3 regions of the Corynebacterium sp. H128 genome follow, and region 3 is predicted to be linked to each of the others. Evidence: predicted binding sites of a transcription regulator. Region 3 holds the regulator's gene; each other region holds the start of a gene.
What was found. Region 3 encodes LexA, which represses DNA repair genes until DNA is damaged. Its sites were predicted from a motif close to CGAACANNTGTTCG; they were not measured.
Positions count from the first base shown of each region.

Region 1: WG915_RS06685 (error-prone DNA polymerase) is a predicted target of LexA. The motif match lies at 2,907-2,920, and genes of this name have one in related genera.
Region 2: WG915_RS01320 (DUF222 domain-containing protein) is a predicted target of LexA. The motif match lies at 3,927-3,940, and genes of this name have one in related genera.

Region 1 is NZ_JBBHKW010000006.1:9,821-15,704, forward strand. Features, by position in the region: gene WG915_RS06665 (protein adenylyltransferase SelO family protein) at 1-125, shown strand, start outside; gene WG915_RS06670 (methionine ABC transporter permease) at 127-804, opposite strand; gene WG915_RS06675 (methionine ABC transporter ATP-binding protein) at 801-1,862, opposite strand; gene WG915_RS06680 (MetQ/NlpA family ABC transporter substrate-binding protein) at 1,859-2,722, opposite strand; gene WG915_RS06685 (error-prone DNA polymerase) at 2,941-5,884, shown strand, end outside.
Region 2 is NZ_JBBHKW010000001.1:278,636-284,519, forward strand. Features, by position in the region: gene scpA (methylmalonyl-CoA mutase) at 1-1,300, shown strand, start outside; gene meaB (methylmalonyl Co-A mutase-associated GTPase MeaB) at 1,388-2,485, shown strand; gene WG915_RS01320 (DUF222 domain-containing protein) at 2,487-3,881, opposite strand; gene WG915_RS01325 (cupin domain-containing protein) at 4,012-4,437, shown strand; gene WG915_RS01330 (GNAT family N-acetyltransferase) at 4,434-5,030, opposite strand; gene WG915_RS01335 (SDR family NAD(P)-dependent oxidoreductase) at 5,024-5,884, opposite strand, start outside.
Region 3 is NZ_JBBHKW010000001.1:112,752-118,635, reverse strand. Features, by position in the region: gene hrpA (ATP-dependent RNA helicase HrpA) at 1-2,251, shown strand, start outside; gene nrdR (transcriptional regulator NrdR) at 2,277-2,735, opposite strand; gene WG915_RS00510 (hypothetical protein) at 2,845-3,198, opposite strand; gene lexA (transcriptional repressor LexA) at 3,512-4,204, shown strand; gene WG915_RS00500 (DeoR/GlpR family DNA-binding transcription regulator) at 4,453-5,232, shown strand; gene WG915_RS00495 (hypothetical protein) at 5,229-5,884, shown strand, end outside.

The sequences.
Region 1 (5,884 bases), on a different contig from region 3:
CTGCCCTAGCCGGTGACCTTGCGCCATATTTGGCGCTGCAGGAAGTGCTTTCTGATCCATTCACCAAGCCTGAGCAGGACTACCAAGCGGCCGCTTCGGGGTACGTGACCTACTGCGGGACTTAGACTAGCGACGCATGATCTTCTTGGACAACCAGTTGCCGAGGAGCTGGGCGATCTGGACGATCACGATGATCACTGCGGTTGCTGCCAAGGTGACCTCTGGGTCATAGGAGCGGTAGCCGTACACAATCGCGAAGTCGCCCAAGCCGCCGCCACCGATGTAACCGGCCATCGCGGACATATCTACTACCGCGATGAAGATGAAGGTATAGCCGAGGATCAACGGGCCGAGCGCCTCCGGGATGATCACAGTGCGGATGATGAGCCAAGGGGACGCGCCCATTGCCCGCGCGGCTTCAATTACACCTGGGTCGATAGCCACGAGGTTCTGCTCGACGATTCGGGCCACGCCGAAGGTAGCCGCAACTGACATGACAAACACAGCGGCATCGATGCCGATGGTCGAACCGATCATCGCTTTGGTCACTGGGCCGATGAAAGCGATGAGGATGATGAAGGGGATCGGCCGGACAAAGTTCACCAGAATGTTCAGCACCGTGTACAGCCCCTTATTGTGCAGGATGCTGCCGGAGCGAGTGGTGTACAGCAAGATGCCCAAGGCAAGTCCCAAAAGGCCGCCGACGACCATCGTGATCGACACCATGTAGAGGGTGTCCCAGATGGATTCTACGAATTGGTCGCCGAGGCGATCCCAGTTTGCTGCGAGGATAGTTTCGGTCATCGCTTGATCTCCTCGACCTCTGCGTTGGCGGATACGGACTGGTAGAAGCGCTCAACAGCGTCTTCGGGTCCGGTGAGCTGTACGGTGACCTTTCCGAAGGAATGGTGCTGCAGGGTGGTGATGCCACCGTGCACGATATTGATGTTGACGCCGGCCTTGGTCGCGTCCGCCGACGCGGCGAAAAAGCCAGTCTCCTCAGTGAGGTTGATCGTGAAGATTCGCCCCGGGCGCCGGAGGAGCTCGTCGGCTTCCACTAGGTCTGGGGTATTGCGCAGGGAAGTAGCCACGAAGCGCTGAGCTACGGGGGTCTGCGGATTGGAGAACACCTCATGGACAGTGCCGTACTCAACCACCTTGCCGGACTCCATGACGGCGACTTTGTCTCCGATGGAGCGGACTACATCCATTTCGTGAGTAATCACCACGATGGTGATACCGAATTCCTTGTTCACTCGACGCAGTAGTTCGAGTACGTCGTGTGTGGTTTCCGGGTCGAGCGCCGAGGTAGCTTCGTCCGCTAGCAGCAGCTTAGGTTGGGTTGCCAGTGCGCGGGCGATGCCCACACGCTGCTTTTGCCCACCTGAAAGCTGCTCGGGGTAGTGCTTGGCTTTGTCGCCCAGTCCGACAAAGTCCAGCAGTTCCGCTACGCGCTTGTCCCGTTCGGCCTTGGGCATACCGGCCAGCTCGAGCGGGTAGGCCACGTTGCCGGCGGCGGTGCGAGAGGAAAACAGGTTGAACTGCTGGAAGATCATTCCGATATCGCGGCGGGTGGCGCGGAGCTTCTTTTCGGGCATGCCGACGATGTTCAGGTCGTCGAGAAGCAGCTCACCACTGGTCGCGGTTTCGAGACCGTTGATCAGCCGCACCAGCGTGGATTTACCCGCGCCGGAGTAGCCGATGATGCCGATGATCTCGCCAGGCTCGACGGTCAAGGTGACGCCGTCGATGGCGTGCAGGGTCTTCTTATCTGTGCGGAAGACTTTGGTGATATCCCGGAACTGGATGCGAGTTCCGGGGCGCGTAGCGTTAGACACTGGGTATTGATCCTTGGGAGTTATTTGGAGGAAGCCTGCAGTCGATCCAGGATAGCCTTGAGCTCTTCCTGGGGGCGCTTGACCGCTACCGAAGTGCCCTGGGAGTCCTTTGCGAGGGCCTCTTGGACAGCTGGGGTGTGGTAAACATCGACGAGCTTAGCGATCTTCTCATTATTTACATCCTCTGCGCGAACCACCAGGGCGTTGATGTATGGCTCAGCCTCGGTCGAGTTCGGATCGTCCTTGAACACTGCGAGGGTAGGGTCGATGCCTGCGCGCTCTAGGAAGGTGTTGTTGATTACGGCTGGCTTGCCTTCACCGTAGACCGCAGGGGTCTGTGCGGAGTCGATCGGGGTGATCTTGACCTTGGAGGCAGCTTCATCAACATCTGCTGGGGTCGGAGTGACCAGTCCTTCCTGCTTGAGCTTTACTAATCCCGCCTGTACCAGGACGTTGATTGCGCGCCCCTGGTTGGAGGGATCGTTGGGAAGAGCAACTTCCTGCCCCTCGATACCGTCGAGGCTGCTGTGATCCTTCCAGTACAGTGCCAGTGGCACGATCTGAGTGGAACCGATCGGCACTAGGGTGTCATTCGCGCCGGTATTGTATTCGGAGAGGAACTTCAGATGCTGGAAGAGATTCACATCGATTTCGCCTTCGGAGAGCGCGCGGTTTGGAGTGCTGTAATCGGCGAACTGGGTGGTGTCTAATTCAATTCCGGCCTTCTCAGCCTCGTCTTCGAATACCTGCCAGTAGCCCATATCTGATTCGGTGGTGCCGATCTTAATAGTGTTTTCGTCGGAAGCTCCCCGGCCACAGGCGGTGAGGGAGGTAGCGGCGAGGATGGTGGCCAGCCCGAGGGCTGCGGTGCGACGGAATTTCATGACATGATCCTTTTCTAGACAGAGCTTTCTATATTGCTGTTCAAAACCCTAGCAATGCGCCCCTTAGATGTACAGCTTGGTCTAGAAAGCTTGGTCTGTCCTTGAGTGGATTGCCTGCCTTGAGCAGCGAGTATGGTTAAAAAGTGATCCTAATCACAAAAATGCCAGGCTTGAGCTTTGGGGTGGAACATGTGTTCTAATTTAGCTACTCTGATGCCGTGGAATGGAATGGCGGTCCGGTTGGCTTCAATGGGCGCCCGCTGAGCTGGTCTAAGTTGGAAAGAATCCTCAGCGGCCGTCGGGTGGAAACACCGGTATCTGTGCTGCATCTGGAAACGCCTGCTGCGGAGAATATTGCAACGCCTGTACGAAATTGCTTCGCCGAGTTGCACGCACATAGCTCATACAACTTTTTGGTCGGCGCCTCAGAACCGACAGACCTCGTTGCTAAGGCAGCGGAGCTAGGCATGCCCGCGTTAGGAGTGTTGGATCGAGACGGCTTCTATGGGGCCGTGAAGTTCGCTGAAGCTGCCGCCACGGCTGGGATTGAAACAGTTTTTGGTGCCGAGCTATCGCTTATCGACGCCCCGCTCACAGTGCTCGCCCGCACCCCCGAGGGCTACCGTCGACTATCCCGGGTTATTTCGATGGCGCGAATGGCTGGCGGAACTAAAGAAGACACCCATTATCCGATGCTTGAGGAACTGGGAGTACATGCTGCACATTGGGTGATTCTGGTAGATCACCGGTGGTTTCCGGCGATTGAACGCTTACTAGCGGTATTCGGAGCTGAAAACATTGTGCTGGAGCATCAGGTGCAGTTGATTCCGGAAGACGCAGACCGGCTCGCTGAGCTGCGTGAGATGCAAGCGAACTGGGGACTACCGGGAATCGTTTCTTGTGTCCCGAACGCCGCAACAGCTCCCGATGCGCGTTTAGCTGCAGCCAAGAACGCCCTGAACTTGCGTCTTGATCTGGGAAGCGCCGAACCACAGTTGCATCCAATGGGAGGCACCTGGCTGCGGAGCGCCGATTCGCTGAAGAAAGCGCTACCGGATGCGCATGATCTGATCGAGCACACTGTGGTGCTCGCTGCTGAATGCGCCTTCACGCTGGACCTTATTGCCCCGAACCTGCCGCACTGGGATGTTCCTCCCGGGCATTCTGAAATGAGTTGGCTGCGGCAGATCACCAAGGAGCGCTATGTCGAGCGCTATGCAGGGCGTTCTGCGGAGGTGCGGCATCGGGCCCAGCAGCAGATCGATTACGAGCTGTCAGTAATCGAGCAGCTGGACTTCCCCGGCTATTTCCTCATTGTTATGGACCTGGTGGATTTTTGCCGAGGTGCCAATATCTTGTGCCAGGGCCGCGGTTCGGCTGCGAACTCTGCTGTGTGCTTCGCCCTCGGTATTACCGCAGTAGAGCCGATCCAGGCGGGTTTGCTCTTTGAGCGCTTTCTTTCCCCGGATCGCGATGGGCCGCCAGACATCGATATTGATATCGAATCCGGTCGGCGCGAGGAAGTAATCCAGTATGTCTATGACAAGTATGGGCGCGATAACGCTGCTCAGGTGGCAAACGTGATCACCTACCGCACGAAGGGGGCGATCCGTGATGCGGGCAGGGCCCTCGGATACCCACAGGGCAGTTGTGATGCCTGGTCGCGGGGAAGCGCGGAACCTCCGGAGCGCGTACTCGAGTTGGCAGCCCGCTTTAAAGGGCAACCACGACACTTGGGCATTCACTCTGGAGGAATGGTGATCTGCGATCGACCAATCGCAGATGTCGTGCCAGTGGAATGGGCACGCATGGCAGGCCGCTCGGTCGTGCAGTGGGATAAGGATGACTGCGCTTCCGCAGGGCTGGTGAAATTTGATCTGCTGGGGTTGGGCATGCTCGAGGCGCTGCATCACATGATGGATTTGGTGCAGGAACATCGCGGGCAGAAGGTGCGACTTTGGGAGCTGGACCTCACCGATACCAACATCTATGAGATGCTCTCTCGTGCGGATGCTGTGGGCGTGTTCCAGGTGGAATCGCGCGCGCAATTGTCTACGCTGCCTCGGCTCAAACCCCGTAACTTCTTTGATCTCGTGGTGGAGGTTGCCCTGATTCGTCCCGGCCCGATCCAGGGCGGTTCGGTGCACCCGTACATTCGCAGGCGTAACGGTCAGGATCCGGTTAGCTTCGACCATCCCTGCCTGGAGCCCGCCCTGCGCAAAACGCTGGGGATACCGCTTTTTCAGGAGCAGCTCATGCAGATGGCGCGGGATGCCGCCGGGTTTTCCGGGGCGGAAGCAGATGCCCTGCGCCGTGCGATGGGCTCGAAACGCTCTCCGGCGAAAATGGCGGCCCTCAAGGAGCGATTCTTCACGGGGCTGCGGGAAAACAATGGCATCGTGGGTGAGATAGCAGACAACTTGTGGAACAAGATGGTGGCCTTCGCCGCCTACGGTTTCCCGGAATCGCACTCCCAATCCTTTGCCAGCCTCGTATTCTTTTCGGCTTGGTTCAAGTATTACTACCCAGCAGAATTCTGTGTGGGGCTGTTGCGTGCCCAACCAATGGGGTTTTACTCGCCACAGTCTCTGATTCAGGATGCACGCCGCCATGGTGTGCGCATCCTGCCGGTCTCAGTCGCGGAATCTGGGGTTGAGGCAGACTGTCCACAGGGCGCGATCCGGCTTGGTCTGAATCTGGTGCGCGGGCTGGGTGCGGAGGCTGCGCAGCGCATTATCGACGCCCGGAACCAGGCTCCCCTGAGCTCGATTGCGGACCTCTCCCGCCGCGCACACTTGAGTGTTTCTCACATGGAATCCCTAGCCAAAGCCGGTGCCCTGGATTGCTTTGGTGTGGATCGTCGGCAGGCATTATGGGAGGCGGGCGTGGCTGCGACGGAAAAAGAGGGCATGCTGCCCGGGCTCTCGGCGATTTCGGCCCCGGCACTGCCGGGAATGAATGCCTTTGAGTTGCTGGTGGCGGATATCGCAACCACCGGAGTAACGCCCGATACGCAGCCTATGTCGATAGTGCGGTCAGCGCTGGCGCAGCAGGGAGTTACAACAGCGAACCAGCTGCTCCAAGTGGAAGATGGGAGGAGGATTCGGGTGGCAGGCGTGGTGACGCATCGACAGCGTCCGCAGACCGCGAGCGGGGTGACCT
Region 2 (5,884 bases), 170 kb from region 3:
GTGGAGCGAGCTGGTGGCTAAGTTCGACCCGAAGAACCCTAAGTCTCAGTCGTTGCGTACTCACTCGCAGACTTCTGGTTGGTCGCTGACGGCGCAGGACGTGTTCAATAACGTCTCTCGTACCTGCATCGAGGCCATGGCTGCAACCCAGGGCCACACCCAGTCGCTGCACACCAACGCGTTGGATGAGGCGCTGGCGCTGCCTACTGACTTCTCGGCTCGTATCGCTCGTAACACTCAGTTGTTGCTGCAGCAGGAGTCTGGCACGGTCCGTCCGGTTGACCCTTGGGCTGGCTCTTATTACGTGGAGTGGTTGACTAACGAGCTGGTCAAGCGCGCTCGTAAGCACATCGAAGAAGTTGAGGAAGCCGGCGGCATGGCCCAGGCGACCAGCGAGGGAATTCCTAAGCTGCGCATTGAGGAGTCTGCTGCGCGCACCCAGGCTCGCATCGATTCGGGCCGCCAGGCGCTGATTGGTGTGAACAAGTACATCGTCGAGGAAGACGAGCAGATCGAGGTGCTGAAGGTCGAGAACTCCAAGGTTCGCACTGAGCAGCTGGAGAAGCTCGATCGGCTGCGTGCTGAGCGCAATGAGGCCGATGTGCAGCATGCGTTGGAGGCTCTCACTAGTGCCGCAGCTACCGAGGAACGCGAAGCCGGCGATTTGGATTCCAACCTGCTCAAGCTCGCGGTGGATGCCGCCCGTGCGAAGGCGACTGTGGGCGAGATCTCCATGGCGCTGGAGAAGGTCTTCGGTCGCCACGAGGCTGAGATCAAGACCCTGTCCGGCGTGTACAAGGACGAGGTCGGAAAGGAAGGCGAGGTGTCTAACGTCACCAAGGCGATCGCAATGGCTGATGCCTTTGAGGCTGAGGAAGGTCGCCGTCCGCGTATCTTCATCGCCAAGATGGGCCAGGATGGCCATGACCGCGGTCAGAAGGTTATCGCTTCCGCATACGCCGACCTCGGCATGGATGTGGATGTCGGACCGCTGTTCCAGACCCCTGCGGAAGCGGCACGCAGTGCCGTCGACGCGGACGTTCACGTCGTGGGCGTATCCTCCCTCGCGGCCGGTCACCTGACTCTGGTGCCTGCGCTGAAGGAGGAGCTGGCAAAGCTGGGTCGTGAGGACATCATGATCATTGTCGGTGGCGTTATCCCTCCGGGAGATTTCCAGGAGCTTTATGACATGGGTGCCGCGGCGATCTACCCTCCGGGTACGGTCATCGCGGACTCTGCGATCGACATGCTGACTAAGCTGTCAGCGAATCTTGGCTTCGATCTGAAGGTCGACGCTTAAGTTTTCCCCAAGGGCGGCGTACAAGCTTCAGGTGAGGCTGGTACGCCGTCTGCGCTATTTAGCAAGCACTTTAGGAGTGGATTCACCGTGGATAACGGCTTTCTCGAGCACTCGCTTGGCTCGTTGACCACCACCGCCGGTACTGATCTCGGCTCGCAGACGGCGGTCGCCCCGGAGATGGTCAAGCGGGCGCGCCAGCGTATCGACGTCGATAAGCTTTACGACGCCGTCCGCGCTGGAGACCGCACGCAGATCGCCCGGGCGGTGACGCTGTTGGAATCTACCGCCCCTGCTCATCGGGTGTTGGCTCAGGAACTGCTGGTTCGGTTGCTGCCGCATTCCGGGAACGCGTTGCGGGTAGGGCTGACCGGTGTTCCGGGTGTGGGCAAGTCGACGACCATTGAGGCCCTCGGTATGAAGCTGATTGCCAAGGGTCACAAGGTGGCGGTGCTGGCGATCGACCCCTCGTCTACTAAGACACGCGGCTCGATTCTTGGCGATAAGACCCGCATGTCGAAGTTGTCTGCGGAGGATAATGCGTTTATTCGACCTTCGCCTTCTGCTGGCACGCTCGGCGGTGTGGCTAAGGCGACGCGGGAATCGATGGTGGTGTTTGAGGCAGCGGGCTATGACGTGATCATCGTTGAAACCGTGGGCGTGGGACAGTCTGAGGTGGCTGTGTCGCAGATGGTGGATGTGTTTGCCTTCTTGGCGCTTGCTGGGGCTGGTGACCAGCTCCAGGGCATCAAGAAGGGGGTGTTGGAGATGGCGGAAATCGTTGCGATCAACAAGGCTGATGGTCCGAACGTCAAACACGCGAAGCGAGCTGCCCGGGAGTTGCAGGCAGCGCTGCGGATGGTTCGGAGTGAGAAGGAGCTTTGGCACCCGCCGACAATGACGATGTCCGCGGTTGATCACAGTGGCATTGATGAGTTCTGGGAGCACATTCTGGAGCACAACCGTGTGATGCGTGAGGCCGGGGAGTTCGATAAGCGGCGGCGTGAGCAGCAGGTTGGTTGGATGTGGTCGATGGTGCATGAGACGCTGTTGCAAAGACTGACTACCAACAGAGAAGTAGTGGCAGCACGCACTGATGTCGAGCAGCAGTTGCGCACGGGCAAGATCACCCCGACCCTCGCTGCGGAACGCATTTTGCGAGCTTTTGACGAGCACGCCTCCGAGTAGCTTAGGCAGCATGCTGGAATGGCGGAACCGCAGCAGGGGTGTGCAGCCCGAATCTTAGTGCCTGTCCCGGGTTGAACCAGGTACTGGGATTGAAGTTCGCTTGTGCTTCCCGCCCGGGGGATTGTCCGCGCGGCGGGCGCCATAACATTTGGCCGCTGTCCGAACAGAAGGTCCACCATTTGTCGGGGTTGGATTTTTCATCGTCGATGTTCCGGTGGGTGCGGTGGCCTACCAGCATCAAGTTCTCGCCACTGGTTTTGCCTCCGAAGCGCCACGCTGTTAGATGATGCATTTCGCACAGTGCTGCTGGTAGGTCCGATCCTGGTGTCATGTCTCCGCCTTGGGCTGCGACAAGCCCAAGATAGGCATAGATATCAGCCACGCGCTTGCTGCGCCCAAGTTCGATGAGGTTTCCTGTGTCTTCGTCCAGGATCGCGAGGAAGGCGTTCTTGTCTGCGCCGAGGCGCAGGAGATCGCGGACGGGCAGCATGGTTCCCACGTCGCTAGGAACTATCCCCGCTGCTGCACGCAGCTGCTCCATAGTCATCGTCGCAACCACTGTGCTACAGCCCCGGGTCGGCGGCATCGGGCCATTGCGGTGCAGTGCATGTGCCAAGGCCGCTACGAGTGCATCGTGTCGGCGTTGACCGGCTGTGCGGGTATCTGCGTCCTTTTCGCCTGTGGGCAGAAGATCGCCCGGGCCACCGTAGTCTGCGAACAGTCTGCGCAATAGGGCATCCAATTCGGGAGTGGCTGTCACTTTGAGTCCCGACATCAGGTTTGCGCCTTGGCCGGACAAGGTAGCGTCGCGTTTCCGTTGCCGTTCCGCGTCGGCTGGTTCATCATCGGCGTTCAGACCCTGCAGGATTTTCAGCCCTGCCTTGCGGAGGTCTTCCGGGGCTAGCTGTGTTGCTATCTCCGCCAAGGTACCTTCCACCCATGCCAGCGTTTCGGCTGGCGTGTTCGCGGGTACTTGGTCCAGTACACGAGCGATCTCCATGGCTGAAGCTACCCCAAAAGCGCCAGCAGCCATCCCAGAACGGGTTGCCGGCATTGTTGCCTGTTTGCCGTCGGGATGGGTGAGGGCGGCCGGGGCGTCGAAAAGCTCGGCGCTGAGGCGGGTGAGGTCCCGCAGCTCGCCACGGCTGAATCTGCCCGCGTGGATCATCTTGTTGCGACTGTTTCGGGAATTTGGATGAAAGCCGGAGCGTTGTTCTAGTTCCCGCAGCAATCTGATGCTGGTCAGCTCGGTTAGTCGCTGCAACTGTCTTAGGGAGAGCAGTAGATTCTTCAGGTGGTCCGGTCCGCAACCATGAGTTTCCAGCATCGCGAGGACCTCGAGCTGGCCGCATACGCCAGCATCGATCACCTCGGCAATCTGTTCGAAACTCTTCATAGCTCTAATTGTAAATTCACCACCGGACACAGACCACAAGCAATACGCACATATGTTCGAACGGCACAAGTCTCAGCAGTTTTACCTACACTGGTAGTTAAAGAATCCATCTCACACAGGAGGAAACCAGATGTCCGATTTGTTGCAGGATCACGGCCCGCACCCATACGTCTTAGATATCGAGAAAGCCACCACGGACAACGAGAACTTCCGCGACACGCTGTGGACCGGCAAGTTCCTCCAGATGACCGTGATGAACATACCGGCAGGCGGCGAGATCGGGGCAGAGGTTCACGACGATCATGACCAGTTCCTGCGCGTAGAGGCCGGTAAGGGCCATGTCATGATTGGCGACTCCGCAGATAGCCTCGATATTGACCAGGTCGTTGAAGACGACTGGGCTATTTTTGTCCCTGCCGGCAAGTGGCACAACGTGGTTAATGAAGGCACCGAGGAGCTCAAGGTGTACTCAATCTACGCTGCACCTGATCACAAGCCAGGTACGGTTCATAAGACTAAAGAAGACGCCGATAACGACCCGAACGAGCAGCACTAACTAGCGTTTCGGCACATCCCCACTTCATTTGGCTGCGCGCCAGGAGTGGGGATTTCTCTTTGCGCTACAAACCCCCAACGCTCATAAAGCCGCTGGGAATCGGGCGTTGTTGCCTCCAAATAGCAAGGCATGTCCGCGTCGTCGGCACGCGCGAGGCCGTGGGACAGCAACGCCGAACCCACGCCGCGCCCCTGGGCAGCCGGTGCCACTGCCAGCGTGTATAAGTACCAATGCGGTTGCCGCGGTGTGAACATGTCCGCGTAGCACTCCCGGGCCATTATCAGGGGAGCGTGCCGACCAAACATCCGGAAATAGTCCCGCACAGTTGGGCTTGGCGCATCGGGCGGATACCAGCAGCCAGCGCCGAGCAGCTCGGAATTCTCATAGGCAAGATCCACGCGCCCTAAGGGGAGGTATTCAATGCTCAGCTGTTGCGCGAAGAGCTTTGCCAACGCGGATTCGTGCTGCGCGGTACCGATTCCGGGAAGGCCTTTGAAATACCGGGTAATCGCATCGTCGGCGGAAAAGGAAGCTGCCATGAGCGCAGCGACGTCCGGAACATCGGCTGCAGTGGCGGGTCTAATAGTTACCATTGATGTGGCCTGTAATCCTTCAAGAAGCAGCCATAGAGGTCGACGCCGTTTTCACCTTGCACAATCGGATCGTACACCCGAGCTGCACCGTCGACTAAGTCTAGGGGAGCGTGGAATCCTTCCTCCGCCAGCCGTGACTTGGTGGAGTGCGGTCTTTCGTCGGTAATCCAGCCCGTGTCGACGGCAGTCATGAGGATGCCATGCTCGAAAAGTTCCCCCGCAGCTGTCCGCGTCAGCATGTTCAATGCGGCTTTGGCCATGTTGGTGTGCGGGTGTCCCGGCCCCTTATAGCCCCGCCCGAAGACACCTTCCATGGCGGAAACATTCACTACGTACTTGCGTCTAAAAGTCGAGGCTTCTAATGCAGGGCGCAGTCTGTTGATCAGAATGAACGGGGCGGTTTGGTTGCACAGCTGCACCTCTAGCAGCTCCAGCGGATCGACCTCGCCCACCGTGGCTACCCAGGAATTGTGGGACACCAAGTCGGGGATCAGACCGCCAGCATCCACCGCAGTGCCGTCGGCTACGCGGGCTGGGGAGGAGGAGCCCCCGAGCATCGCCAACTCCGCCAGCTGCCCAGCAAAACCAGGTCCTGCACGGCCAGGTCGTGCAAAGCCAGGACCTTCCGAGCCACCGACCAGCGCGGCCGGGTGCAGATCCGCGGAGGCGCCTAAGGCCTGCAGGTCCACGCCACGCTGTGCCTCAGTTAGCGGCTCGGCTTCCGCGTCCACCAGACTCGAATAGGCGCCAGGGGAGCGCCGCACGGTTTGGGCTGCGTTGTTGATCAAAATGTCCAAAGGCCCGGCGGCAGCAACGTTATCTGCGAGGTCGGCGACGGCAACCGGGTTACGAAG
Region 3 (5,884 bases):
GAGCTACCTCAAGCTCTGGGACTACCTCCAGGAACTCAGCCAAGAGCTATCAGGGAACCAATTCAGGAAACGTGTCCAGAAGGAATTCCTCCACTACCTGCGTATCCGGGAGTGGCAGGATCTGGTCCGCCAACTACGTGGCATTAGCAAGGACATCGGATTCAAAAGCGCAGGCCTGGCGACCACAGAGGTCACCGCCCGCAACGACGATGCCTTGCACCAATCGCTATTGGCAGGGTTGCTTTCCCACATAGGTCAGCGCGAGGGCGATACCAGGGAGTTCTTTGGGGCCCGCGGCGCCAAGTTCATGGTGTTTCCCGGATCAGCACTTGCGAAGAAGCCGCCTGAGTTTGTCATGGCTGCTGAACTTGTGGACACCTCGCGACTGTGGGCGCGAGACGTGGCGAAGATCGACCCACGCTGGGTGGAAACCCTGGCGGCGGACTTGCTCAAGCACCAGTATTCGGAGCCACATTGGTCCACCAAACGCGGCGCAGCAATGGTGTACCAAAAGTCCACACTGTTCGGTGTGACGATCGTCGTCGATAAACTGGTGCCCTATCACCGCGTCGACGCCGTCGCTGCCCGCGAAATGTTCATTCGCAATGCCCTGGTGGAGGGCAATTGGTCCACCCACCATAAGTTCTTCCACGACAACTCGGCAAAACTCTCCGAGGCTGCCCGTCTAGAAGAAAAAACGCGGCGCCGTGACCTCTTAGTCGACGAGGAGGCACTCTTCGGCTTCTACGACTCCCGACTACCAGAATCAATCACTACCGCCCGCCACTTCGATTCCTGGTGGAAGAAGGCGCGCCAGCAGGATCCTACGCTCCTCGACTTTGACCCGGAGAAGCTCTTAGCCGCGGGTGCCGCTGAAGTGCAGGAAGAGCAGTTCCCGGACACGTGGCAACAGGGCTCACTTGCCTTCGATCTGGAATACCACTTTGAACCCGGCCATCCCTTCGACGGCGTCACAGTGAAGATCCCGGTGCCACTGCTCGCCGGTGTCAGCCCGGAGGGTTTTGACTGGCTAGTCCCCGGACTGCGCCTAGAGCTGCTCACAGAACTCATTCGTTCCCTGCCGAAGCCGCTGCGCCGCACTGTGATCCCGGCACCAGACTTCGCGGCTAGGGCGCTGCCTGAACTCAAACCCTATTTTGGAAGAATTGCGACGCAGCTCGCGGAGATTCTCCGTGGCTTCGGCGCGGTGGGTATCAACCCGGGAGATTTCAGCGAATCGAAATTGCCTGCGCATCTGCGGATGACGTTCGCTGCCGTCGATAAGCGCGGCACGATCATTGATTCAGACAAGAATCTTTCCGAGCTCAAACAGCGATGCGCTGGCAAAATCCGCAATTCTGTCAGTAAAGCAGCGCGTCGGGGCCAGCAAGTCGCACCACCAGCGGCGAAGTGGAGCACCACCGAACACGGCACAATCGCCGACCAAGTAGTGACGCGTATCGACGGCCAGAACGTCGTCGCTTACCCGGCGCTAGTGGTAACTAAGCAGGGCGTAGCTATCGAAGCGATGCCAACCGAGGCAGACGCGCAACGGGCAATGATTACCTCCACGCTTACTCTCCTACTGCGCGAAATTCCGGTACCAGGCAAGAACATGGCGAACGGACTGCCGCTCAAACAACGCGTGGCTGTAGACAACTATCCGCACGGGCAACTTCCCGGGCTGATTGATGATGCGCGCGTAGCCGCGGTACGCGATTTGATGTTTGAGCACGGGGGCCCAGTGCGCTCTCCAGAAGAGTTCGAGCAACTGGTTGCTACGATCAAGCCTGAGGTTCCGGGCCGGGTACGACAACAGATCGTCGCACTAGCGCCTGCACTCGTGGATTTCATCAGCGTCGATGAGGAAATCGCAGGATGGACTGGCGAAGCGATCGATGACATGCGGGCCCAGCTTGCTTTCCTCTTGCCACAGAACGCACTGAGCGTTCATGGTGTTGCCAGGCTCAAGCATCTGCCACGCTACATGAAGGCGATGCTTCAGCGACTCGATGACATGGATCGGGACCCGGATCGGGATGCCATGCTGCAGGAACAAGTCGCGCAGTGCGAAGCCCAGCTTGCCAAGAAGCTGGCGGCTCTTCCTATTGGTCGCGATAAAACTAAAGAGGCCAAGGATATCTCTTGGATGCTGCAGGAGTTGCGGGTGAGCCTCTTCGCTCAACAACTGGGAACCGCTCATCCCGTATCCCCAAGACGCATCGAGAAGGCCATCATGAAGTTGCGCTGAGCAGCGCTGGTGCGACTGTGCTTCGCTAGTCTTCCTGCCGCGCTCTACGGCGCATCAACCGGATCTCGGATTCGAAATCGTCAGCGCTATCAAAGGATTTGTACACCGAGGCAAAGCGCAAATAGGCCACCTCGTCGAGTTCACGCAGTGGTTCCAGTATCGCCAATCCGATATCGTTTGCGTTGATTTGGCTGCTGCCATGGCTACGTACTGATTCTTCGACTTCTTGGGCGAGTCGCTTCAGCGCGTCATCGGAGACGTCGCGCCCCTGGCAGGCACGTCGAACACCGAGGATAACTTTTTCGCGGCTGAAGGGTTCTGTGACGCCATTCCTTTTGATCACCAGAAGGACGGCCTTTTCCACTGTAGTGAAGCGTCCCTCGCAATTGGCGCACTCGCGCCGTCTCCGAATAGCAGCCCCGGCGTCAATCACACGCGAATCAATCACGCGCGAGTTGTTGTTGTGGCAAAACGGACAATACACAGTGCACTCCAGCCCAGATAGGTGATCATTTTGCTTCACACGCCAGTAAGCCGGAAGCGTGCGTCAACAATCCTAGCCAGCACTTCTTCAGAATTCGAACTTAGAGGCGCTACTTGGCCTGGACAGTTGCCAACTGGGTAGCAACAGTAGTTTCCGTATAGGGCTGTTCCACGGCCGGTTCCGCCATAACCATGCCGATCACCGCGGCCAACCCTAAGATTCCCCCCAAAGCAATCTGAGCAAGAGACTCCTGTCTCTTTGCACGTCGCATATCCCGAGGTGACGTCCGCGGATGGTCAGCATGTGAAGCGCAGGTCGCCCGGTGTTGGACGGTGTAGCGAGTACGAACCTGGACGCCGGGGCGAGAGTACTCTCCGTTCCATGTTGCTGCTGGCGGTACTACCCCACCACCCAAAGAGCGCTGCGGTGAGTAATTTGCTGTGCGTGCTGAGATCATGGTCATAGCGGTTCCTTTTAAAAAGTTGAGGTGTTGTGGTCTAAAAGCTAGTGAAGGGTTCGGACAGCAACTCTTAGACCTCGTTCACATGTTCGAATTTAGTTGCTATGTTCGATTTTTAGCACGGTTATGTTCGAATGTCTAGCTTTGGCCCATATTTTCGAAATTGTTCAGTATTTCCCGCCAGGAAAGCTGTGCTACCCGGACTTTTCTTGTTATGATCGAACTAGCTCTAGAACACTGGGGCTGCATGCAATTTCGCACGTTTTCGAACACGTTCGTCTATTCGCCCCAAAGATTCGCAGGAGATTAAACAGACATGGCCCCCACTAAGCGCAACTCCCCGCAACCCAAGCTCACAGACCGGCAACGCCGCATCCTTGAAGTAATCCGCGATGCAGTGGTGTTGCGCGGCTATCCACCAAGCATCCGCGAGATTGGCGATGCCGTCGACTTGCAGTCGACTTCTTCCGTGGCTTATCAGTTGCGTCAACTCGAGGAAAAGGGCTACTTGCGGCGCGACCCCAACAAGCCCCGCGCAGTGGATGTCCGCATCATGCCGGGCATGGATAAGCCAAAGGCGGGGCCAAAGCCTGGCTCCAAGTCAGCTAAGGCCGACAAGCCAGAGTCTGCTTCCCCCGCCCATTTCATTCCTGTCGTAGGGAGCATCGCCGCCGGTAACCCGATTTTGGCGGAGCAAAACGTCGAGGATTACTTCCCCCTTCCTGCAGAAATCGTCGGGGACGGCGAGCTTTTCATGTTGCAGGTAGTGGGACTATCCATGAAGGATGCAGGCATCCTAGACGGCGACTGGGTGGTCGTCCGTTCCCAGCCCGTTGCCGAAGAGGGTGAATTCGTCGCTGCGATGCTCGATGGAGAAGCAACGGTTAAAGAGTTCCATCGAGACTCCACCGGCATCTGGCTGCTACCTCACAACGATGCGTTCGCACCTATCCCCGGCGAAACCGCGCAGATCATGGGCAAGGTCGTCTCCGTGCTACGAAAGCTGTAATATGCAGGCATTACACCCCTTAAGCAAGCCTTAATGCGGTTAACCCCACCAACGTGACCGGTTTTTAACCACGTTTAGGGGGTCAGACGGAGCTCTTCACTGTGGGATATGTCCGGTACGCCCGATCGGACATTGGTTTTGTGGGACACTATATGGAGTTTGCAACGTGTTTCGTCACACCCCAGACGAAGCCGCGGGACACGTGATATCCCGCTTCACGTGTTCACCCCCAACCAAGGAGTCCCATTTTGTATGCAGAAGAGCGCCGACGCCAGATAGCCTCGCTGACTGCTATCGAGGGCCGCGTCAACGTGACCGAGTTAGCACAACGGTTTGATGTCACTGCGGAAACTGTGCGTCGCGATCTCGCCGTACTGGCTCAAGACGGCATTATTCACCGCGTGCACGGTGGCGCTGTAGCTACACAGAGCTTTCTAACTACAGAGTTCAGCCTGGACACTCGCTACAAGTCTGCCTCTAGCGCCAAAACCGCCATTTCCCGCACCGCGCTCGATTTCCTCCCCTCCCGCAACGGGGGAATTTTTCTTGATGCCGGTACGACGGTATCCGCGCTCGCTGAACTCATTGTGGATCATCCCAGTGCGCGCCATTGGTCAATCGTTACCAACTGCCTCTCCATTGCGCTGAATCTAGCTAATTCAGGCATCGATGAAGTTCAACTTCTCGGCGGCACAGTACGTGCGATCACCCAGGCAGTCGTCGGCGATACTGCGCTACGCACCCTCGCTCTCATGCGCGCCGATGTCGCTTTCATCGGCACAAACGCACTCACCCTCGATCACGGACTGTCTACTGCAGACTCCCAAGAAGCCGCGGTCAAGCGGGCAATGATCACCAACGCGCAGCAAGTAGTTGTGCTGTGTGACTCCACCAAGTTGGGTAATGATTATTTGGTCAGTTTCGCGGGAATCGACGACATCGACGTTGTGATTACGGATTCCGGGGCCCCACAATCTTTCGTCGATGCCTTGCGTGAACGCGAAATTCAGGTAATCATCGCATCATGATCCTTACCGTTGCCACGACCCCCGAATTGTTCCGGACCTCCCACCTGCAATCTGAGCTGTCGTGGACAGAGGTCAACAAGCTGACCGAGGTTGCGATCGTACCCGCCGGCGGTGGCGTCAACGTTGCTCAGGCCCTGTATTGTGCCGGCGCGGAAACCTCCGTGATCGCCCCCGCCCCGGAAGTGAGCCAATTCAGCCGAATGCTGCAGCTGTTTGGCCTACCGTTCGACCTAGTGGATGTCCCAGGCCCCGTGCCAGTGCGCTACCTGATCGATGCGCCGGATGGACAACTACTGCAGTTCGTCGATCCCCCGATGCGCCTCAACGTTGCCCAGCTGGCCATGCTGCGCGACTTGTGCGTGACGCAGGCAGAAACAGCCGAATGGGTTGTCCTAGCGGGCGTGCTACCGGACATTGCCGATGCCACCTGGTACGTAGATATTATTCGCGCCTTGCGCCTGTACCATCGCAACACCAAAATTGCCGTCTCCACCTCGAATCAGGCTTTACATGCGGTATTGCGGCAGGTATACACCACCAAGCCAGACTTCCTGGTCATTGATGGCACCAGCGTGACTGAGCGCTCCAGCGTCGATGAATGGTTCACCACGCTTCTCGACGCCGAAGTCCCCCACATCCTCATGTGCTGGGA